Regions from separate parts of the Arthrobacter sp. HMSC08H08 genome, predicted to be linked through region 1. Evidence: riboswitches for the same ligand, from Rfam matches in the RefSeq annotation. Region 1 holds a riboswitch; each other region holds the start of a gene.
What was found. Region 1 has a riboswitch for S-adenosylmethionine ahead of acs (acetate--CoA ligase). Riboswitches for the same ligand answer to the same signal wherever they lie in the genome.

Region 1 (5,633 bases):
ACCCACGCGGTGTGGCCGCTAGTCATCCACTCAACCGCGGCTTCACGGGCAGCAACCTTGTCTTTCGGCGCCACCGCATCTTCGATATCCAAAACCACCACATCGGCGGCGGAATCCTCGGCTTCAGCGAAACGGTCAGGATGCGCCGCGTTCGTCAAAAGCCACGAACGCGCAAGGTCTGGGCCGATCTTCTGACCGGCCGCCGTAGGGATCTGTGCAGGGTAAAACGTAGGAGCCATGACCACACGTTACTGACTCTGGCGGCGCTTGAGCCACGTTGTGACAACATATATCACCGAAATCAGGGCGATCCACACGGCACCCGCGATGAGTGAGACGCGCGTGTTCGGGAACCACGCCATCAACACGATCACCAGAACCAGGAAGGAACCCGCGAAGATCGGGGTGATGGGCCACAACGGCACCGGGAACTCAAGCCCTTCCTTAGGCACGCCTTCGCGGCGTAGTTTGATGCGCATCGCGGTGTGGGACAGCAAAACCATGCACCACAGCCACGTGATCGCAAACGCACCGACCGAGGCAACCACGGCGAAAGCGGACTCCGGCATCAGGAAGTTCAACACCACACCCACCGTGAGCGCGCACATCATGAGCAGTGCCGCAGCCCACGGCACGCCCTTGCCCGTGGTCCGGGTGAACGCGCGTGGGGATTGCCCCAGGTGTGCCATCCCGAACAGCATGCGGCCGGCACCGTACGAGTTCGCGTTGATCGCAGAGATCGCGGCCGTGAGCACCACGATATTCAAAATATGTTGCGCCGCCGGGATTCCTAGCGTCGCGAAAATCTGGACGAACGGGGAAGTGTCCGAGCTCATGTGGTTCCACGGAACCAGCGTCATGATCACACCCAAAGCCAGAACATAGAACAGCAGGATGCGGATCGGAACCGAGTTCACGGCGCGCGGGATCGCGGTGTGCGGATCGTTAGCCTCGCCCGCGGTCACGGCGATGGTCTCGATGCCACCGAAGCTGAACACGACCATCGTCAAGCACGCCAGAATGCCCATCCAGCCGTTAGGTGCCAAGCCGCCGTGATCGAAAAGATTATGAAGGCCCGGGGTCGCCTCACCCGGCACGCTCATGCCGAAGATCAGGATCGCGATGCCGCCGAGGATCATCGCGATCACGGCGCCGACCTTGATGATCGACATCCAGAACTCCATCTCGCCGAACACCTTCACGTGCCGGGTGTTGATGCCCGCGATCAACAAAACGACGGCCGCCGCCCAGATCCATTGCGGCGCGTTGGGGAACCACAACCCCATATACACGGACACCGCGGTGACGTCCGCGATCGAGACGACGAGCATACAGAACACGTACGTCCAGCCGGTCGTGAACCCCAGGTAGCGGCCCAAATAGCGGGTCGCGTAGTCAGAGAACGCGCCAGCGACGGGGTTGCGGACCGCCATCTCGCCCAGGGCGCGCATCACGATGAATACCGCGGCACCCGCCACGATGTAGGCGAGCAGAACGATCGGGCCGGCGGCCTTGATCGCATCCGCTGAGCCATAGAAAAGCCCGGTTCCGATCGCCGAACCCAGCGCCATGAACTGGATGTGGCGCCCGGTCAGGCCTTTATCGAGGGAAGCCTTCTCAACCCGGGGCGAAGCGTCGGCGCTGGAACCCGTGCCGCTGTTAGAAGCCGTGTCTTTGCTAGAACGCATGCATCGAGACTAGGACGATGCGTGACCCAATGCACATTCGCGATAGGGCTTGGGCGAGCTGGCCGCCTAACCCTAGACGAACTGACTTCAAATCAGCTCAAAGCACGCATTTTCTCCTGCGGCGCGGCCTCCTGCTGTAGCCGCGGGTAAGTTCCCCGGTTGGTACGGCCTAGCTGCGGATACAGCTAGCCGCGGGCGGCGGCGAGCACGTCCGGGATGCATTCTTCGTTGCGCAGGCTCGTGGTGTCGCCGAGTGTTTCACCGGTATAGGCCTGGGTGAGGATGCGGCGCATGATCTTGCCGGAGCGGGTTTTCGGTACGTCGGGCACGAGGATGATGCGGGCCGGTTTCGCGATGGGCCCGATCTCCTTGGTCACGGTGGCGCGTAGCCGCTGCGCGAACTCGGCGACGGCCTCCTCGCTCGCGTCAGCGCCGAGCAGGGACTGATCGCCGGGGACCACGAACGCGATCGCGGCGTGCCCGGTCTTCGCATCCGGTACCGGGCACACGCCGGCTTCCACAACACCCGGGTCGGTCACGAGCGCGGACTCGATCTCAATGGTTGAGAGCCTGTGGCCTGAAATGTTGATGACGTCATCGGTACGGCCGAGGATCCAGGTGTCGCCGTCGGCATCGACTTTCGCGCCGTCGCCTGCGCTGAACCAACCGTATGTGGCGTAGGCCTTCCAATAGGAGGTGTACCAGCGTTCAGGGTTTCCCCACACGGTGCGCGCCATCGAGGGCGGGAACTGGGTGAGCACGATGTTGCCTTGGGTTCCAGCCGGTGTCGGGTTGCCCTCGTCGTCGACAACCGCGGTCGCTACCCCTGGCATGTCGCGGCCTACGCTGCCGGGCTTGACGGTGGTTGCGCCGGGTAGGGGAGTGAGGATGGTGGAGCCAGTTTCTGACTGCCACCAGGTATCGACCATGCTGATGCCGCGCTCGGGTTCCCCGGTTTCAGGGTTGGCGGGCTGGTAGGTGTCGCGGCCGATCTGTTCGCGTAGCCACCGTGCTGCTTCAGGGTTGACGGCTTCACCTACGGTTCCGCCGAGGCGGATGCTGGAGAGATCGTATTCGGCTGGGATCCCTTCCGGGAACCAGCCCATGAGCGAACGCACGAGCGTTGGCGCGGTGTAGTAGGAGGTCACACCATAACGCTGGATGACTTCGAAGTGCCGGCCCGGGTGCGGGGCGTTCGGCACGCCTTCATAGATGACTTGGGTCGCGCCGGCCCCGAGCGGCCCATAGATCTCGTAGGTGTGGGCGGTGACCCACGCGAGATCTGCAGTGCACCAATGCACGTCGCCCGCGCGTTGAGCTGGGTCCGGGTGGGCGAAAATCTGGTTATAGGTCGCTACAGCACCGGTGAGGTAGCCGCCGGTCGTGTGCACCAGGCCCTTCGGTTTCCCGGTGGTCCCGGAGGTGTACATGATGAACAGCGGATTTTCCGCATCGAACGCTTCCGGTGTGTGCTGCCGGGGCTGGCGGGGCACAATCTGGTCCCACCAGATGTCACGGCCTTCGGTCCACGGGATGTCTCGCTGGCCGGTGCGGTCGATCACGAGCACATGCTCGAGCTGGTTCTCCCCGGATGCGGCCTCGTCCGCGATGTCCTTGACGGGCACGGCCTTGCCGCGGCGGTACTGGCCGTCGCTGGTGACCAGCAGCTTGGCGCGGGTGTCTTCAACCCGGAAACGCAACGCTTCTGCGCTGAACCCGCCGAAAACAAGCGAGTGGATCGCGCCGATGCGTGCGCAAGCCAGCGTGATGATGATCGTCTCAACGAGCACCGGAAGATAGATCACGACGCGATCGCCGCGGGTGATGCCCAGTTCCGTGAGCGCGTGGGCGGCCTGCGAGACTTCCTCGGTGAGTTCGCGGTAGGTCACGGTGCGACGGTCGCCGGGTTCACCTTCGAAGTAGAGCGCTACTTTGTCCCCGTTGCCCGCCGCTACGTGGCGGTCTGCGCAGTTGACAGCGGCGTTGAGCGTGCCTCCCGCGAACCAGGTTTGCTGCAGACCTTCCTGAGTTTCAGGGTTAGGCGGGGTTAGCGTGTGCACCGTATCCCACGGGGTCTCCCACGTGAGCTGCCCGGCCTGTTTGGCCCAGTACGCGCTGTGCTCTTCATCGCTAAGCAGCGCGTCATCGCTAGGCTGCGCGCTGCTGAGGTTTGCGTTGCTGAGCTGAGCCTGGGCGGCCTGGTGCGCGGGTGCGGACGTTGCGGTCATGCGTTGTCACTCCATCGATCCTGGCGTGAGCACCATGCCCGGTAAAAACCCGGGGTGGTTGCTGCGGCGTCGTAGAGCCAGATCTCTCAGCCGCTCTGGATGGTTGTGCTGTCCATAGTGGGTGACGAATGCGGTTGCACGCAAATCGGGTCAGCGTGTGTGTCATGTTGCTCAACACGGCTGGCGAAGCAAAGGCGTCCGATGCGGCGGGCGATCACCCCACCCATGATCCCGTTGATGATCAGCGCGATGATATCGACGGTAAAGAACACTTCTGGCCGCGCAAGTTCCACGTCGCTGTAGCCCTTTCACCTGCAGAAACCCGTGTTATGGCTTGGGGTAATACTTTCGCAAGTGTAGCCGCCGATGCGTGCCGTCATTCTTTGTCATCGGTCACGAGCGATTTGCGTGATGCCCATGGTGTGCCTCTATGCTGAATCCGTATCCATCCAGAGCGGCCGAGAGATCTGGCTCGTTGACGCCGCAGCAACCATCCTGAAGGGTTCCGTAGCAGGAATCGTGAGGGAAAGGTGCTCCCGCCAGAAGACGATGGCGCAGCGTTTGAGGGCTGCGGGAAAGGGTTAACATGTCGTCTGAAAAACCGATTCTTCTCAACGCCTTCGCGATGAACACGATTGGCCACCAGTCCCCGGGTTTGTGGAAGCATCCGGAAGATACCTCGCGGGATTACAACAAGCTCTCGCACTGGGTTGAGCTCGCCAGGATCCTGGAAGAGGGCCGTTTCTCCGCCCTGTTTTTGGCCGATGTGATGGGTGTGTATGACGCGTATGCGAACTCCCCGGAAACGGCGTTGCGTTCCGGTGCGCAGATCCCGTTGGCTGATCCGGCGGTGATCGTGGCGGGGATGGCTGCAGCGACGAAGAACCTCGGTTTCGGTGTCACTGCGGGCACTGCGTATGAGCATCCGGTGGGGCTCGCGCGCCGCATGGCGACCCTGGATCACATCACGGGCGGGCGAGTCGGCTGGAACGTTGTGACCGGCTACCTCGAGTCCGCGGCGAAGAACTTTGGCCAGACCAGCCAGATGGAGCACGACGAACGCTACGATCACGCGGATGAATACCTCGAGGTCGTGTATAAGCTGCTCGAGGGTTCGTGGGAGGACGACGCGGTTGTAGCTGACCGCGAATCCGGCTTGTTCGTTGACCCGGCTAAGGTGCACCCGATTGAACACGAAGGCACGTGGTTCAACGTTCCAGGCATTGCGATCACGGAGCCTTCCCGCCAACGCACCCCGGTGATCTTCCAGGCCGGCGCGTCCTCGCGCGGTATGGCTTTCGCGGGGAAGCACGCTGAGGCTGTGTTCGTTTCGCAGGCAACCAAGGAAGGCCTCGCGAAGACCGTGAAGAAGATTCGTGAAGCAACCGTGGCGGCGGGCCGTAACGCTGATGACGTCAAGATTTTCGCGATGATCACCCCGGTTGTGGGTAAGACGAACGAGGAAGCGTGGGAGAAGTTCCGCGAATACCAGTCTTATGCCGATGAGCAGGGCGCGTTGGCGTTGCTCGCAGGCTGGACGGGCATCGACTTGTCCGAATACCCGCTGGATGCGGTGATCGGTGAAGACGTGGAGTCCAACGCGATCCAGTCCGCGGTGAACATGTTCCAGGCGGCTTCAGGTGATTCTGATAAGCCGTGGAACGTGGGCCAGTTGGCGCGCTACATCGGCGTGGGTGGTTTCGGTCCGGTTGCCGTG
Region 2 (5,633 bases), on a different contig from region 1:
CAAAACCATGCAAGAAAGCCAAGAGCGGCGCAGACTCATTCACGCCCTCCGGCACATGTTCAACTACAAACGGTTCCCACTTTTCACTCATATAACCATCCTGTCACGCACTTGGCGGCACCGGGCCCAAAAACGCACGGAACGGCGCATCCAGCTGGTGCCCATCGGTCAGAAAACCGTCGTGGCCCACCGGGGTCGAAACCATGTGCACAGGAACATCACCCGGCAGCGCATCCGCGATCCGCTGGGACTCTTGCGGATAATACAGACGGTCCGTATCCACGGCCGCGATGAAGAACTCAACGCCCACTACCTCAGCGAGAGCCGCTTCGACTCCCCCGCGGCCCCGACCAACGTCATGGCTCATGAGCGCCTCAGTGAGGGTCAGGTAGGCGTTGGCATCGAAACGATTCACGAGCTTATGCGCCTGATGGTCCAGATACGACTCGACCGCGTAGCGGCCGCGTTCATCACGGCCAGCAGATCCCAGCGGAAGTTCGCTACCTTGCGGCGAGCGCCCAAAACGATGGTCGAGCTCGGCAGCGGAGCGGTAGGAGACGTGGGCGAGGCGGCGAGCTATGCCTAGGCCACGCTGCGGGCCGGCACCGTTGCCGTGGCTGTAATAGTCTCCGCCGTGGAATTGTGGGTCGAGCCGGATCGCCTCAGTTTGGATCTGCGCGAACGCGATCTGTTCGGCCGATGATTCAGCGGTCGCGGCGATCACTGCGCATTTGGTGACGTGTTGCGGATAGCTCACGGCCCATTCGAGCGCACGTGCCCCGCCCATCGAGCCGCCAACAACGGCGTGCCACGCCTCAATGTTGAGTGCGTGCATGAGGCGCAGTTCAAGCTCGACCATGTCGCGGATCGTCACGAATGGGAAACGCGAACCATAGGGTTGCCCGTCCTCGGCCAGCGAGGCCGGGCCGATCGTGCCTGAGCACCCGCCCAAGGCTGCCGGAACCACTGCGCAATACGTGGTGGTGTCCACCGGCTTACCCGGGCCTACGACCTCGCGCCACCAACCAGGTTGCGGTGCGTCCGCATCGGTCACTGCCGCATCGTTAGCCGGCGCATCTTTAGCCGGCGTTCCGTCGGCTGCGTGGGTGTCGCCGGTCAGCGCGTGCAAAACGAGGACCGCATTACTGCGCTCAGCGTTGAGCTCGCCGAAAACCTCGTACGCGATATGGGTTTGGGGAAGGTGCCCGCCTGTCTCTAGATCCAGCGGGCCCAGCGGGAGGATCTTCACATCGCTCTCGGGAGCGTTGTGTTGTGAGTGTTCTCGTACATCCAACGTCATAACGCTGCTTTCGCTTCGTGAGTTTCTATCGCTTCCGTTGCCACATGCCAATGTCCCGGCGCTAGTTAGGCGCGGGCGGCGTGGAAGGCGTCGAAACCCTTCTGCAGGTCGGCGATGATGTCATCCACGTGTTCAAGGCCCACTGAGAGGCGTACTGTGCCTGGGCCCACGCCGGCGGCTCGCTTCTCTTCCGGAGACAGCTGGGAGTGGGTTGTGGATGATGGATGCGCCACGAGCGAGCGGACGTCACCGAGGTTGGCTACAAGCGAGTGCAGCTCGAGCGCGTCCACGAAGGCGCGGGCCGCTTCCTCGTTGTCTTCAGCTCCCTTGATCTCGAAGGAGACGATCGCGCCCACCCCTTCGGGTGCGTAGTGGCGGCCACGCTCATACCACGGGCAGGATTCCAAGCCGGCATAGATGGTCGCGGAGACGTCATCGCGCGCTTCGAGCCATTGAGCGACCTTCTGCGCGTTCTCGATGTGCCTCTCAACACGCAGAGAGAGCGTTTCGAGGCCTTGGGCGATCAGGAAGGAGTTCATTGGGGAGATCGCAGCGCCGGTGTCACGCAACAACTGCACGCGGATCTTCAGGATGTAGGAGAGGTTCGCACCCAGTGGCGAGCCAACACCCATATCGCGGCCGTAAACGATGCCGTGATAGGACTCATCCGGCTGGTTGAAACCCGGGAAACGCTCCGGGTGTTGGGTGTAGTCGAAGTTTCCTGAGTCAATAATGACCCCGCCCATCGCGGTTCCGTGGCCGCACAGGTACTTGGTTGCGGAGTGAACCACGACGTCGGCGCCCCATTCGATCGGGCGCAGCGAGTACGGGGTTGCCAGCGTGTTGTCAATGATGAGCGGTACGCCTGCCTCATCGTGTGCAATCGCGGCGATGTTTTCGATGTCGAACACGTCTTGGCGCGGGTTACCGATGGTCTCGCCGAAGAAGGCCTTGGTGTTCGGCTTGATTGCCCCGCGCCATGCATCCAGGTCGTCTGGATCTTCCACGAACGTGACCTCGACACCGAGCTTAGGCAGAGTGTGCTTGAAGAGGTTCTGCGTCCCGCCATAGAGGGATGGCGATGCGACGATGTGATCGCCGGCTTCCGCAACATTGAGGATCGCATAGCTCGTAGCCGCCATTCCGGAGGCGACGAACAGCGCACCGACGCCGCCTTCGAGGCTTGCCATGCGGTTCTCGATGACTTCGGTGGTCGGGTTACCTAAGCGCGTATAGATAGGCCCCAGCTCGCTCAGCGCAAAGCGGTTGGCAGCAGCCTCGGTGTCAGGGAAAACATACGCGTTGGTCAGGTGGATCGGTAACGCTTGCGAACCCGTGGTCGGGTCTGGAGTCTGGCCGGCGTGGATCTGACGAGTTTCGAACTTTTGTTGCGACATATACAGTGCACCCCTTGATTCATAGGAGGGGCTTGCCCGCATACACCGGTTGATTTGACGTAACGTCCGCCCGGATACGGGCGGGCAGAGCCCGCGCTTGCCACAGCGGCATTCCCGTGTGACCAGGTCCTCACCCGGGGCACCCCGCCGCGGACGGAGGGTTGCCGGCCAGCAAACCGGGGTTTTGCACTGGCACTCATGACCTTGGCAATTAGCCTACAACACGCCAACCCACTGGCACCACATAACGCCCACCACACCCGGTTTGATCCACAGGCCGGACTTCAACTTAGGTAAACCTAAGTAGAGATGTGGCTCACACAGTGTCAGATTTAACCCATGAAGCTCGATCACGTTTCTTACGCTTGCGGGCCAGAAGGCCTCATCACCACCGCAGACCGTATCGCCGATCAGCTCGGGCTCCGGTACGTCAAAGGAGGCGTGCACCCACGCTTCGGAACACGCAACGTGTTCTTCCCCCTCCACAACCACCAGTACCTCGAAGTCGTTGAGGTACTAGACCACCCGGCCACTCTCCAGCAGCCGTTCAGGAAGGCAGTACGCGCCCGAAGCGAGATGGGTGGCGGATGGATGGGCTGGGTCGTCTCAGTAGAGGACCTCACACCTATCGAGGAGCGCCTGCAACGCGGCGCGGTCCCCGGTTCGCGTAAGTTCCCCGACGGGCGAGAGCTCACGTGGCGCCAGATCGGCATCAACGGGCTCATCGCAGACCCTCAGCTTCCCTACTTCCTCCGCTGGGACGAGAGCTTCGAGGACCTGCACCCATCCCGGGCTGAAGAGCCACACGGTGAAATCGTGGAACTCACGATCTCCGGTAACCGCGAACGCATCGACGAATGGCTCGGCCACCCAGGTGAAGACTTCAAGGGCGAGGTCACATTCAACTTCACCTCCCCCTCCGGGATGCCGGGCCTGCAGTCAGTCACGTTGAAGACCCCGAAGGGCCTCGTAACCCTCTAACAGCGTTGGCCCGGCGGGAGCTGACAGGGCCGACGGCGCGGGCTAGCTACCGTACCCGAACCATGCCGCGAGCAGCGGGTAGCCCACAAACGCGACCGCATCGAGTAAGAAGTGCGCCCAGATGAGCGGCATGATGCGGCGTTTGTGCAGGTAGTAGAGCCCAAAGATCACGCCCATCGCTACGTTGCCGATGAACGGCCCGATGCCTTGGTAGAGGTGGTAGGAGCCACGCACTACGGCGCAGAAGATGATGATCGCGGCGGGCGTCCATTTCAGTGTTGCGAGCCGCTCATGCAGGTAGGCGAGCACCACGATCTCTTCAAGCAGCCCGTTCTTGAGTGCGGCCAACAGCAACACGGGTACGCTCCACCACGCGTCCGGAAGGCCCGAGGTCGTGATAGCAGTCGTGACACCGAGCGCCCTGCCCGCTGCATATACCGCGAGGGTTCCTACGCCGATGAGCACGAAGAATGCGAAACCCACTGCGGCGTCGCTACCGCATCGTTGACCGTCGATGCCCCACCTACGCCAAGGCTTATTGCCCGGCCAGCGTGAAACAAGGTAGATCACGAGCGCTACCGGGGCAAGCGCAAAGAAGATGCCGGCAAGCTGATACAGCAGATCAATCCACTCACGCGTGCTAGTTGAGGTGTTGAGGGCCGCGGTCCCGGAGGAGATGGGGCCGCGCGTGATGGTGTCGAGCAAGTCGATGAGCGCATACACCCCGGATTTGCCCAAAGAGAGCGCTAGGACGATGCCGATCTCCCACCCCAGGGCCTTTCGCGAGGGCGCCCCCAGCTCGCCCAGGCCGGGCGTCTTCGCTGAGCCGTCACCGTCTGGGGTGTGTGCGTGTGGGGATTGGGCACTCATGCATCCGATTATGCTCGGTAGGCTGGATGCATGGCCAGGCAACCCACGAGCGAAGAAGTTGAACGCGCCAACGCTTTATACCCTGCCGCGGATTGGGTTTCTGGCCGGGTTGAGGAATCTGGGAAGTCGAACCTGGTTCTCATCCCGGCAGACCCGGTTCCTGAGGTTGTGTTCCGGATGGCCCGGACTCGTGAGGAGGCGCTCGCCCAAGCCCGCCGTGCCGCGTTAGCAGATGCGCTTGCCCCGCATGTTCCGTGGCTCGTCCCTGAATCCCGCTCCCCGATCGATTCCGCCGGCGGGATCATCCAACGTTTCATCCCCGGTGCCGCCCACCCGCTACACCAAGGCGACCCTGCAGCGTTGGGGCGGATTATTACCGACCTGCAGGCGGTTCCGTTGAGCGCCTACGAAGGCCTGGTTGGCGCGCCCTGGGAGGCAGAACCTCAATGGACCCAGGCCCGCGCCGATGCCGCGATCGATGCGCTTGAGCCCGATGTGCGGGCAAGTGCCGCTACCGTGTTAGCTACTCTGGGTGAGATGGAGCAAGCCATGGGATCCGCGGTGGGCCAAGGCGCCGCTCTTCGCGGTTCACTCCGGCGTGGTTTAGTGCATGGGGACTTAGCGGGCCGGAATATGCACTGGCGTGATGGCGAGCTGATCGGGATCCTCGACTGGGACAAAGCATCCTTGTGGGACCCGGCGATCAATCTGGCGCATCTATCGCTGTGGCACGGCCAAGACGTGATCGACCCGTCAGCCCCGGATGAGTTCTTCGCGGCTCGAGCCCACGTGTGGAACGGGTCATTGGCGTTGACTCGCGTGGCTGACGCCGCACTGCGCGGTGGAGTGAAAACCTGGGGCCGGCTTTTGAGGAAAACCCAGCCGCGCATCATGAGGGCCGCTCAAGCCGCACACGTATGCCGCGAGCTGCTCCAGTAATCCCCTGAGGCTCATACTGTGGGGCTCGCTATGGGGCTCATACTGTGGAGCTCGCTAGTTCGAGCGGTAGGTCCGCACGCCCGGTTTCTTTGGCGGTTCAATAGGCCAGAACGCTACAACCGCCCACCAGGATGCGATCATCAACA
Region 3 (5,633 bases), on a different contig from region 1:
CGCGACCACGGTCCCCAAAACCGCGGCTAATACTCCTCAACGTAGCGCGGCTTAGCTGAAACCAGCCCCGCAACCAACGTGATCACCGCAATACCCAGCATGATCCACAACGAGGCCGTCCACGAACCCGTTGCTTCACGCACCACACCCAAAACCGGCGGAACAGACGCCGCAATCACATAACCGAACGTCTGCGCCATACCCGAGAGCCGTGCAGCTGACATCGGCGTACGCGCCCGCGCCCCAAACAACGTCAACGCGACGGTGAACAACCCGCCCTGGGCAGTACCTATCAACAGCGCCCACAGCAACGCCAACTGTGGAGCCAGCATGGTCCCCGCAAGCACCACAATCACCGTGGAAACCGCCACACCAACAGTAGGCCCCACCACGTCGCGCCTCATCAACCAGCCCGCAACAAGCGAACCCACAATACCGGACGCCTGAATCACCGCAATATGGAAACCGGCGCTCTCCTCAGAAATCCCCGACGACATCTCAATAGCCGGCCACCACGCCAAAATCGAATAAAACAGCGTCGACTGAAAACCCATAAACGCCGTAATCACCCACGCCAACGGGGAACGCAACAAACTCCGCGGACGCGCCGGCGGCGCTGTCTCGGACGCAGGTGCAGGGGCGGGGGACGATGCGGACGCCGGGGTAGCGGGGGAGGCCACCGCATCGGGGGCTTCAGCGCCGGACATTTCGCCAGCGGCCGCGGCGTCAGCTGCTTGGCGGTCCAGGATCTTTGTTCGCCGCATCACATGGTCGGCACGAACCTGCGGAGCGAACACCGCCATACCAATCAAACCGGCGCCCAACGTCAAACCGAGAGCGCCCTGCCAACCCCAACCCGGCAACCCAGCGATCGGGACAGCGACCGCCGCCGCAAGCGCGGCCATGAGCGACTGAAACGCCGAATACACACCCGTCAATGTGCCCGCATGATCCGGGAAATCACGCTTAATCAACGCCGGCAACAACACGTTCATGATCGCGATCCCAACACCAATCAACACGGTGCCGGTCCACAAACCGAACGAGCCAACCCAGGAACGCAAAACGATCCCCACGTTGACCGCAATCAAAGCGCCGAACAAAGAGTGCGCCAACCCGATACGCGCCGCGATCCGCGGCACGATCGGCGAAAACACCGCAAAACACAGCAGCGGCAACGAAATCAAAAACGACGCCGACGCCGCCGAAAGCCCCACGTCTTCCTTAATGCGGGGCAACAGCGGGCTCGCGCTCGTCATCGGCATCCGCAGATTCGTGGCGATCAACAAGATACCTGCGATCGCCAAAGCCGGGCTCACAGCCCTCGCCGCAACGCCCGGTGTCTCAGGGGCCTGAGTCTCACCAGCAGCACTATCCCGCATCGAGTTGCTCATTCCGTAACGTTATCGCCCTTTCCGCGCCGCGCAAGCCGGCAACCGTCACAACACGTCATCACAATCCGCGGCTGCAGAATTACGATGCGGCAGCAGGCTCCGTGGGGCATCCCACGGAACCCGCCCGCCGGCTATGCGCGGCCGGTAGGGAAGCCCTTAGCTGCCAGCTTCCACCAAAGCGCCAGTGCGGAAGCGGGAACCACGATGTGTTTCAGGCAACCAATCCTGCCCCGTCACCGCGGCACGCAACGTCACGGCATCAGTTGCCGCCGCATCGTCGGTGGTATCGGCGTCGGCGCCTTCAGCGCCGGCATCAGCCAACAGGCCCGGCTCGGCCAGCAGGCCGCGGCGCCTCAGCACGGGGCTCACGTATTCAACGAAACGTTCAAGATCAGCCGGCCGCACACCACTACACACATTGAAGCCATCCACGCCGGAAGCCGCCTGCCACGCCTCCAACTGATCTGCAACGCTCTCGGGGCCACCCACAATCACGGGGCCACGGCCACCCAACGTCACGAACGCGGCAATGTCCCGCACGGTCCACTCCCGCGACGTGTCGCCGGAGGTGACCGAGCGCAGTGCGGACTGATTCGCGTCCGTCTCAACCTCGGCCAGCGGTGCATCGGGATCCAGGCCGGCCAAGTCAACGCCGGTCCAGCCCGCGAACAGTGCCAGAGCCCCCTCGACGTCCACGTACTGCTGATAGGACTCGAAGCGGCGCTGCGCCTCCTCGTCGTCCGCGCCCGTCACGACGGTGACCATCGCGAAGGTGCGCACCGCATCGGCGGGCCGGCCCGCGACCTCAAGCGCCTCGTGCAAGCGCTCAATATAGCCGCGCACAACGCTCGGCTCAGAACCGATCATGAACACGGCCTCAGCGTTCTCGGCTCCAAAACGCAAGCCCCGTGCCGAGGCGCCCGCCTGGAACAAGAACGGGGTGCGTTGCGGTCCCGGATGCGTCAGTGACGCCCCATCGACAGAGAAATACTCGCCCTTGTGCTCAGCCTTCCGGACACCCGCCGGGTCCACGAAAACACCCGCATCGGCGTCCTTGAGCACCGAACCCGGAGCGAAACTGCCCTCGAACAGCTTGTACATGACGTCCATGTACTCGTCCGCGCGGTCATAACGCTCATCGTGGGGCAGTTGCCGCTCCAAACCGAGGTTGCGGGCCGCGGAATCCTGATACGACGTCACAATGTTCCAGCCAACCCGGCCACCCGTGAGGTGATCCAGGCTCGCGAACCGGCGCGCCAAGAGGAACGGGTCCTCATACGTGCACGACGCCGTCAACCCGAAACCGAGCCTACGGGTGACCGCAGCCATCGCAGACACCGCAGCGAAAGGATCCAGCAACGGAACTTGAACGCCGCGCTCATGCGAGACCGCGTCGCTGCCGCCGTACACGTCATAGGTCCCCAGCACATCGGCCAGGAAGAGGGCCGTGAAACCGCCTTTGTCCAAGGTTTGCGCCAGGCCGGTCCAGTAGCTCAACTGGTCAAAATCCGCTGCCCGGGATTCCGGATGCCGCCACAAACCAGGGGACTGATGCACCGGCGTGGCCATCTCAAACGCGTTAAGAAGCACGGCGCACCTCACCGATCGCGTTGAGACCCTCCGGGACGGTGCCGTTGACCAGGTAGTCGCCGATGATCCGCTCACGGAACACAATCGGGTTATGCGTCGCGACCGTCTGCGCATTGCGCCAGTGCCGGTCCAGGTTCTTCTCCCGCGACGTGTTCGATGCGCCACCCGTGAGGAACAGGTCAGAGCAAATACTGGTCACGATGCCGGGCACAGTCACGTGCGCGCGCTCAACAGCAAGCTCCGCTTCAGTCAGCAGACGCTGCGCTGTGTCAGTAGCGGCGCCGGTGCCAGCGTCAGTGTTGCCAGTAGCGGCGGCGCCAGTATCGGCGTCACCGTTGCCATCGCCGGTGCCAGCGTCCTCGCCTTCGAGCGAAAGCACGCCCTCGGCGGCTTCAAGCCGCCGCGCAGCCTCAACCACCGCCGACTCCACTACGAAAGCCTGCGCCGAAAGCCGGCCCACAACCCCCAGAATCTGCGGGTCCTCAGAGTGCGGAACACCTAAGCCGGTATTGAAGGAGCGGGTCCGCCGCCGCACGCCAGCCGCCGCATCGTCCACAACGTTGCGAGCAATACCGGCCAATACAGCGAGCAAGACAAGCTGGAACAGCGGCGCCTCAAACTGCGCCTCAGCGCTGCCAGGCACGCGGTTCAAAATGTGCTCGGGCGCAACCTTCACATCGGTGAAACGCGTGGTTCCGGTACCGGTGAGGCTCTGTCCGAAACCATTCCAGTCGTCCTCAAGCTCAACACCCGGGGCGCGCGTGGAAACGACAGCGAACTGTCGACCCTCGGTCGGCGTGCCGTCCGCATCAAGCAGCGTGGCCGAAACCCGGGTATGCGTCGCGTACGCGGTGCCAGTGCAGTAGTACTTAGCGCCATTGAGCACCCCAGTGCCGTCCGCCTGCACAGCCAACGTGGTGTTGAGCGTATTCAACGCATTCCCGCCGATCTCCGTGGACGCGTTACCCACAACATCGCCGGCAAGAACCTTCGCATACCAATACTGGCGGGTCTGCTCATCCTGGTACCGCAGCGTCTCCACGAAACCCGCGTGGGAACGGTATTGATGCGCGATGTTCGGGTCAGCCGCCGCCAGATCGATCAGCAGCTGCACCCAGTCGGTGAAGCTCACGCCCGGGCCGCCGTACTCGGTAGGAACGCGAAGCACGGTGAATCCGGCCCGGTTGAGTTCTGCGATCTCAACGAACGGCAGAACACGATGCGCCTCCCGCTCAGAAGCCCCACTCGCGATGCGGTCAAAGATCGGCCCGAAATGCTCACGCAGCTCTGCCAGGCTTGGCGTGTGGCCGGCCTCCCACGGGGTGACCGGAGCATCTTGGGTGGTGACGTAACGCAGCCCTTCAGCGAAGCTCAGGTCAGCCGAGGAAACCGCGGTGCTGGCGTTGCCGGCGTCGGTGCTGGCTTCCGCATCGGCGGCGATCTCAGCGCCAGCTGCAGGGTGGACAGGGGTGTGCGTGGACAACGATGACACAGTTATTCCTTTCCATCGTTCCTGGCGGGAGCACCGTGCATAAACCGGTTGCTGCGACGTCAACGAGCCAGGTCTCTCAGTCGCTCTGGATGGGTTACAAGCATCATTTCTATAGCCCGGCCTCGAGCTGTGTCAACTGCCCGCCAGGCGACGCGCGTCACAAAACGTCAACAAGAAGCGCCCCCGCGGCGCCTGCATCTAAGCAGGCCCCGCGGGGCGCTTCGTGAGGTCTAGCGGGGGTCAGCAGGCGGGGTTCAGAGACCAGAGTTCAGAACGCGACTTTCTCCAGCAGCCGGCTCAGTTCCTGCCGCTCGTCGGAGGTGAGCGCGGCGAGCACCACGTCGTCGGAGGCCATGGTCAGCGCGCGTGCCCTCCGGTAGGCATCCTGCCCCTGCGGTGTGGCGATGACGATCCGGGAACGACGGTCACGCGGATCCACCTGGCGCTCGACCCATCCCCGCTTCTCCAGGAAGTCCACCAGGTTCACTATCTGGCTTGGGTCCAGGCTCAGGAAGTCGCCGAGTTCGCGCTGGGACGGGTTCACGTCCGCGGCGGCCAGGGCCAGCACGGAGTACTGGCGGACCTTCAATCCCATCTCCTCCTGCAGGACGCGGTTGGCGTGGCTGTGGCCGATGCTGCGCAGCCGGGCCGCCAGGAACTGGACCTGGCCGGCGAGCTCTGACGACGTGAACTCCGCCATGCGCTCGGCCGCAAGCGCTGTGGAGGGGGCGGGGAAGCGCTGGGCGGCCTCAGTCGGGCTATTTGTGGCTCCGGAGGTGTCCTTTGTAGTCGTCATGTGCTTGCTTCCTTGGTCCGTGTACTCGAGGGAGTGATCCGGCTGATCTTGCCCATATAGAGGCTTGTCCCCTGCAGAGGATCGTACTCGAAATGCAAGCCTCGAAAAATAATTGACATTCTCAATTATATGTACTGTCATGGTTCTTGTGTGGTGAACGCCACATTAGGACAGAACCGACATCTAGCACGTCACCACCGAAGGAGAATCCCATGTCCCTCGACGGCAAGGTAGCCATCGTCACCGGCTCGGGCGCAGGCCTGGGCCTCGCCTACGCCCAGGAGCTCGCCCGCCAGGGAGCCTCCGTGGTCATCAACGACGTCAACCAGGAGACCGCGGACGCCGCTGTCGCCTCCATCAC
Region 4 (5,633 bases), on a different contig from region 1:
TCTCGGCGTAGAAGCTCGCGTTCGCGGCCGTCGGAACGGATTGGATCAGCTCGTGCAGATAGGCCGCGCCACCGGCACGGTTGAGCTCACCGCTCTTGGTCAGGTGGCTCGAGACGGTCACCGCATCAGCCGGTTCCCCACGGCCGTAGAGATCGGTGATCGCGTCAAAAATGATCGAGTGCGCGGGCTTATAGAAATCCGATGAGCGCAGAATCTCTACACAGTCGGCGATCGCGTCCTGGGAGAGCAACATGCCACCCAAAACCGACTGTTCAGCCGCTACATCCTGAGGCGGGACGCGCTCAGCAAGTGAGGACGCACCCGAGGATGATGCGCCTGCATCGCTGTAGTCGGCGTCGCTGTACTGATCCACTGTGCTCCTTCAACCTGTACTGTCCTCAGGCTCAGTGTAGGGCGAAATAGACACAACACAACCCGAGTTATCCACAGCCCCTGTCGATAGTGTGTGGACTATTGTGGAACACACCGGTGGATATCCACTACTTCTGTGGATAACCTGGGGAAAACATCGCTGTGATTTTGCTTAAAATTAGCTGTATCCCGCGAGATTCCGCGGTTTTTTCTTGTGGATTATGAAGATGCTCTAAAAACTTTTCCCCAACCTTCAAGCACACGTGTCATGTTGACAAGAGGGATATCCACGCGATACATGCCTGAAACGCTAAGTTATCCACAGGTTTGGGCTAGTTACCCACAGACTCGCCCGAGTAGAGGTTGAAGGTTCGCCAACTCACCCTCGCGGAAGGTTGACCGCCCCCACAAATGGGGCTACATGCACATGGGGCGAGCCCGAAAGGGCCCGCCCCACAAACTACCTTGCACTATTGCTTATGCTTTTGCGTGCTTATTTGTCCTTCTTGAGGACCTGTCCGCTCTTGACGTCCACATAGACCGTCACGTCGGCGCCGCCACCCTCTGGGTAGATATCAACTTCCCACATGATCTGGCCTTGCTCCTCGTCAACGCTGACGTCATCGAGGGTGCCTGGGGTGTCCTTGAGCGCGGTCTCGATCGCCTTAGCGATTTCTACCTTGATCGCGTCATATTCGCGGCGGTCATCGCTGTCTACGTCTTCGACTTCATCCTGGTTGGTGACCTTGGATCCGTCAGCGGCTACCTCGAGCTCGTGACTCTTATTGCCCTTGACAACATCTACGCTCCAGCCGCTCTTATCGTCATCCCAGTCGAGGTCAACGGCCTTGCCGCCAACTTCCTTTTCAGCGGTCTCGATCGCCTTGAGAGCGTTCTGTTGGCTACCACCCTTGGTTGGGGCTTGCGCGTTGTTGTCTGCAGAGTCCTTACCATCAGCGTCATCGGCGTCAGTGTTCTGCGCCTGCTGAGTCTCAGTCTGCTGAGTTTGGGTCTGCTGGGCGTCCTGGGTGGGTTCGGAGGTTTTGTCCTCCGTTGGAGCACCGCAAGCGGCAAGAACCAGCGCGAGGGTTGCTACGGACGTGAGGGCTACATGTTTCTTCTCCATGGCCTCAATATACGCAGATCGGGACTCAGATAGCACTGCTTTTTTTGCTCAGCTCTAAGCCAACCTAGATTAACTGCCCGCGTTTGTCCTATGATCAGCGCCTTCCAAACAGCAGGCTTTAGGCGGTTACGAGTGCGCGGTCTGGAAGCTGCGCAAGGTCGCGGAACGTCTTGCCGTGCAGCACGATCGGCTCTCCGTGTTCCTCGCCGTGAGATACAGCGTGGACCTTCAACAGCACGATGGTGTGGTCGCCTGCCGGGACCGTGTCATAGATCGAGGTCTCAAGCCACAGGGCGGCGCGGTCCAGGAACAAAGCACCGGAGTCAGCTAACGTGACGTCGAGGCCGCTGAAACGCTTGGATGCGTCGCGGGAGGCGAGCTGATAGCAGACCTCGCGGTGTTCATCGGCCAGAATCGAGACGCCGAGCCGATAGCCGTGCTTGAGGCGCTGCCATGTGCGGGATTCGTTGCGAACTGAGAAGGATACGAGCGCTGGCTCATATGAGATGCCGACCGCAAAGCTCGAGGAGACCATGCCTTCGTGGTGGCCTCCCACGCGGGAGCAGAGAGCTGCCACGCCTACAGGGAAACGGTCGAATGCCGAACGCAGGGTTGCCTGGTCGATGGTGTGGGTCAGGGACATAGCGATTCATCCTTCGCAAGTATCGGCCGTCCACAATGGCCGGCGCAGCTTGCCGCCGGCATTCCCGACGGCCGAATCGTCACCTGGGGCACCCCACCTACGCGAGAGGGTTGCCGACGGATTAGCCAGGGCCTAAAAATCCGTACTCATGATTCGTGTGTTAAACGATAAACAGTTCAGCGCACGCCGTGCAACTGAATGTGTCATGTAGTTCATTTAATGAGACGAACGCCGCACCCTTTCTCGGGTGCGGCGTTCGTTCACGCCCCTCGCGGGGCGCGTCTCAGACTGTTTCACACGTGAGCTGACACGCGGTTCACATTATGGTTCCGCGCGCTGAGTGCTTGAGTGTTACTTGCCCTTTGGTGCTGCAACAACGTGCAGCGTGGTGTTCGCGAGAACGTCTTCGTGCAGGCGGACGGTGGCTTTGTAGTGGCCAGTGGTCTTGACCTGCTGTGCGATCTCGATGGTGCGCTTGTCGACCTTGCCCAGGCCGGCAGCCTCGATTGCTGCTGCAACGTCGGCCTGCTTGACGGTACCGAACAGGCGGCCGGTGTCACCAGCTTTAACCTCGATGCGGATCTCAGCGTCCTTGAGGCCGTCTGCGATCTTCTGTGCTTCTTCGAGGTTCGCGATGCGGTGGGCCTCGCGAGCAGCCTTGATGGACTCGATGTCCTTCTCGCCACCCTTGGTCCAGGTGATCGCGTAGCCGCGTGGCAGCAGGTAGTTGCGTGCGTAGCCGTCGCGTACTTCGACGATGTCGCCCGCAGCACCCAGGCCGGTTACCTCATGCGTGAGAATAAGCTTTGCCATGTTTCTTCTCTCCTCCTTCTTGCTTAGCCGCGGCCAGCGCCGGAGTATGGAAGCAGGGCAACTTCGCGCGCATTCTTGATCGCCTGAGCGATCTTGCGCTGCTCCTGCACGGTAACGCCAGTTACACGACGAGCGCGGATCTTGCCGCGGTCGGAGATGAACTTGCGAAGAAGGGCGACATCTTTGTAGTCAATGTAGTCGATGTCGGCGGCCTTGAGCGGGTTGGCCTTAGGCTTAGGCTTGCGAATTTCAGGCTTAGCCATCGTGGAGCTCCTTAGTTTGTTTTGGAGCCCGCAGTGTCAGCTGCGGGATGGGTATTGGTTTGAAAACGATTTAGAACGGTGGTGCGGACTGGCCGGGGTTTGCGCCCCAGTCGCTTGAGCCGCCAGAGTTACCCCACGGGTCGTTAGCTGGAGATTGCTGAGGCGCACCCCAGTCTCCGCCGCCGCCCTGGTTCTGCTGGCCGCCGAAGCCTCCGCCTTGGTTGCCGCCACCAAAGCCGCCGCCGGTGTTTCCACCGAAGCCGCCCTGGTTGCCGCCGAAACCGCCTTGGTTACCCCCGCCGCCTCGCTGGTTGCGGGTGACTTGTGCGGTTGCGTAGCGCAGGGCTGGGCCGACTTCGTCGACGTCCAGTTCCCATGCGGTACGGCGGTTGCCGTTCTGATCGTCATAGCTGCGGGCACGGAGACGACCCTGGGCGATGACGCGCATGCCCTTGGTCAGTGATTCCGCCACGTTTTCGGCGTGTTCACGCCATACGCTGCAGCGCATGAAGAGGGCTTCGCCGTCTTTGAACTCGTTGGCCTGACGGTCGAAGATCCGCGGCGTAGAAGCGACCGTGAAGTTCGCTACCGCGGCACCGGAGGGCGTGAAACGCAGTTCCGGATCAGCGGTGAGGTTACCCACCACAGTGATGATGGTTTCTCCAGCCATGATTCCCCTTAGCGTGAAGCGTTGAAACGTGGTTGTGCCCGCTGAGGACGCGCTTACTTGATGCGCTGGTCCTCTGGGCGGATGATCTTGGTGCGCATGATGGACTCGTTGAGGCCCAAAACACGGTCAAGTTCGGATGCGGTCTGTGGCTCAGCGGTGAAGTTAACCACTGCGTAGATGGCCTCAGCCTTCTTGTTGATTTCGTAGGCCATGCGGCGACGGCCCCAGATGTCGATGTTCTCGACGGTTCCGCCGTCCTTGGTGACGACCTCGAGGAACTTGTTGAGCGTCGGTTCAACGGTGCGCTCGTCGACCTCGGGGTCAACCAGCAGCATCAGTTCGTAGTTACGCAAGTGAACCCACCTCCTTTGGACATAAAGCGGGCACGGTCTTTCCGTACCAGGAGGTTCTATTGCGGTAGCCCCTACCCTGCCATGCAGGGCGTGCAAGCCTGCTGAAGTGCGCATCACGATGCGGTTGCCAGCAAAACTTGAAAGTGGGCAACAGCACCAGTCTACCCGCAGTACGGCTCAAGCCATAACTCTTCACTGTGCGTGTGGGTGCCATCATGCACTGCGATGTGCAGCGCGCGTGGGCGGGAGGAGTCAGTCCTTGTGGTCGCGTAGCTGTTGAGGGAGGCGGCGCTCCAGGACGGGTGCGAGGCTTCTCAGGTACGTGTTGGTCACGTGATTTCCATCCCTGTAGATCAGCGTGTTGCCCGCGACCACGGAGCATTCGTCTTTGCTGCAGAAGTAATCGGTCATATCAAGGAAGTAGACGTCATCGAGCCGCCCGGCCGCCTCTACCGCCGGGTCATCAAGCAAACCTTGTTCAACACTGAAATCGCACTCGTGTGGCTTGTCCATGCTCCCGGAAACGCACGTGCGTGGAATCGGAATATCGTCATCACGCGACGGGACCGGGGTGTCTCGAACCACCACAAGCTGCGCCCCGCTCTTCTGCAGTTCCTTGAACGTGCGTTCGTAACCGTCCGCCGCATCGCCGCGGAATGTTGATCCTGCAAAGTTCTTGGTGATGATCACATCAGGCTCATCCTCAATTACCCGCTGGATGGATTCCTTATTCGGTTCAACGCACCGCTCATCAGCTTTACCGAGCTCACGAGGTTCAAGTGACATGGGGCATGAAGCCTTGGTGTAGGTGATGATCCGCCAATCGTGGTGCTTCGCTAGCTCCTCTAGCGGCTCCACGAGCATCCGGGCGTGAGAATCACCCATTATCGCGATCGTCTTCTCGCCGTCTTCCTTACCCTTCACGCAGCGCGGCGTGTGTTTCTTGCCGTTGCCCGCGAAACACTCCTGATCCGTGCGCGCATCGTCCTCAGCTTCCGCAGGGGTGGGCGTGATGACCGAGCCATACGTGAGCGCCGCTGGAAGCTCGTCTGCGCGCTCCCCTTCAGTGACCAACCGGCCGCCCGGGCTATCCGGATGCCCCGCATCGAGCTTTTGAGCCCCGGACTTCTTGATGACCGGGTCCCAACTACCGGCAGCGAACTCCGGCCGCTCACCCTTCAGAAGCTCCGCAGCGAGCTCCTTCTGTTCCCGATTGATCGCATCCGCACGCACAATCGGAGTCACAGCAACCGCAACAGCAACGAGCGTTGCCACGCCACCTGCAATCCACGCTGGCGCGGGCGAGACCTTCAAACGCTTCCACTGGCGTGCAGGCTCCTCAACCCAACGCCACGAAACGTGCGCGAGCACACACGAGATCAGCATCAGCACG

Region 2: another riboswitch for S-adenosylmethionine. It lies ahead of HMPREF3175_RS03440 (O-acetylhomoserine aminocarboxypropyltransferase/cysteine synthase family protein); the one in region 1 lies ahead of acs (acetate--CoA ligase).
Region 3: another riboswitch for S-adenosylmethionine. It lies ahead of HMPREF3175_RS10155 (acyl-CoA dehydrogenase family protein); the one in region 1 lies ahead of acs (acetate--CoA ligase).
Region 4: another riboswitch for S-adenosylmethionine. It lies ahead of HMPREF3175_RS06210 (flavin reductase family protein); the one in region 1 lies ahead of acs (acetate--CoA ligase).

Annotation. Positions count from the first base shown of each region.
Region 1 covers NZ_KV789399.1:27,611-33,243, forward strand. Annotated here, with positions in the region: gene HMPREF3175_RS07285 (HpcH/HpaI aldolase/citrate lyase family protein) at 1-239, opposite strand, end outside; gene HMPREF3175_RS07290 (amino acid permease) at 249-1,688, opposite strand; gene acs (acetate--CoA ligase) at 1,874-3,916, opposite strand; SAM riboswitch class I at 3,925-4,022, opposite strand; gene HMPREF3175_RS07300 (hypothetical protein) at 4,081-4,353, shown strand; SAM riboswitch class I at 4,359-4,472, shown strand; gene HMPREF3175_RS07305 (LLM class flavin-dependent oxidoreductase) at 4,503-5,633, shown strand, end outside.
Region 2 covers NZ_KV789382.1:45,012-50,644, reverse strand. Annotated here, with positions in the region: gene HMPREF3175_RS03450 (alpha/beta hydrolase) at 1-91, opposite strand, end outside; gene HMPREF3175_RS03445 (homoserine O-acetyltransferase MetX) at 104-1,300, opposite strand; gene HMPREF3175_RS03440 (O-acetylhomoserine aminocarboxypropyltransferase/cysteine synthase family protein) at 1,366-2,697, opposite strand; SAM riboswitch class IV at 2,786-2,901, opposite strand; gene HMPREF3175_RS03435 (VOC family protein) at 3,037-3,678, shown strand; gene HMPREF3175_RS03430 (CPBP family intramembrane glutamic endopeptidase) at 3,721-4,548, opposite strand; gene HMPREF3175_RS03425 (phosphotransferase family protein) at 4,579-5,487, shown strand; gene HMPREF3175_RS03420 (hypothetical protein) at 5,542-5,633, opposite strand, start outside.
Region 3 covers NZ_KV789394.1:3,625-9,257, reverse strand. Annotated here, with positions in the region: gene HMPREF3175_RS05880 (CynX/NimT family MFS transporter) at 27-1,394, opposite strand; gene HMPREF3175_RS05875 (LLM class flavin-dependent oxidoreductase) at 1,551-2,984, opposite strand; gene HMPREF3175_RS10155 (acyl-CoA dehydrogenase family protein) at 2,974-4,476, opposite strand; SAM riboswitch class I at 4,486-4,572, opposite strand; gene HMPREF3175_RS05865 (MarR family winged helix-turn-helix transcriptional regulator) at 4,745-5,272, opposite strand; gene HMPREF3175_RS05860 (SDR family NAD(P)-dependent oxidoreductase) at 5,485-5,633, shown strand, end outside.
Region 4 covers NZ_KV789394.1:83,580-89,212, forward strand. Annotated here, with positions in the region: gene dnaB (replicative DNA helicase) at 1-373, opposite strand, end outside; gene HMPREF3175_RS06205 (PepSY domain-containing protein) at 866-1,498, opposite strand; gene HMPREF3175_RS06210 (flavin reductase family protein) at 1,617-2,141, opposite strand; SAM riboswitch class IV at 2,182-2,295, opposite strand; gene rplI (50S ribosomal protein L9) at 2,493-2,954, opposite strand; gene rpsR (30S ribosomal protein S18) at 2,978-3,217, opposite strand; gene HMPREF3175_RS06225 (single-stranded DNA-binding protein) at 3,288-3,887, opposite strand; gene rpsF (30S ribosomal protein S6) at 3,941-4,240, opposite strand; gene HMPREF3175_RS06235 (acyltransferase family protein) at 4,493-5,633, opposite strand, start outside.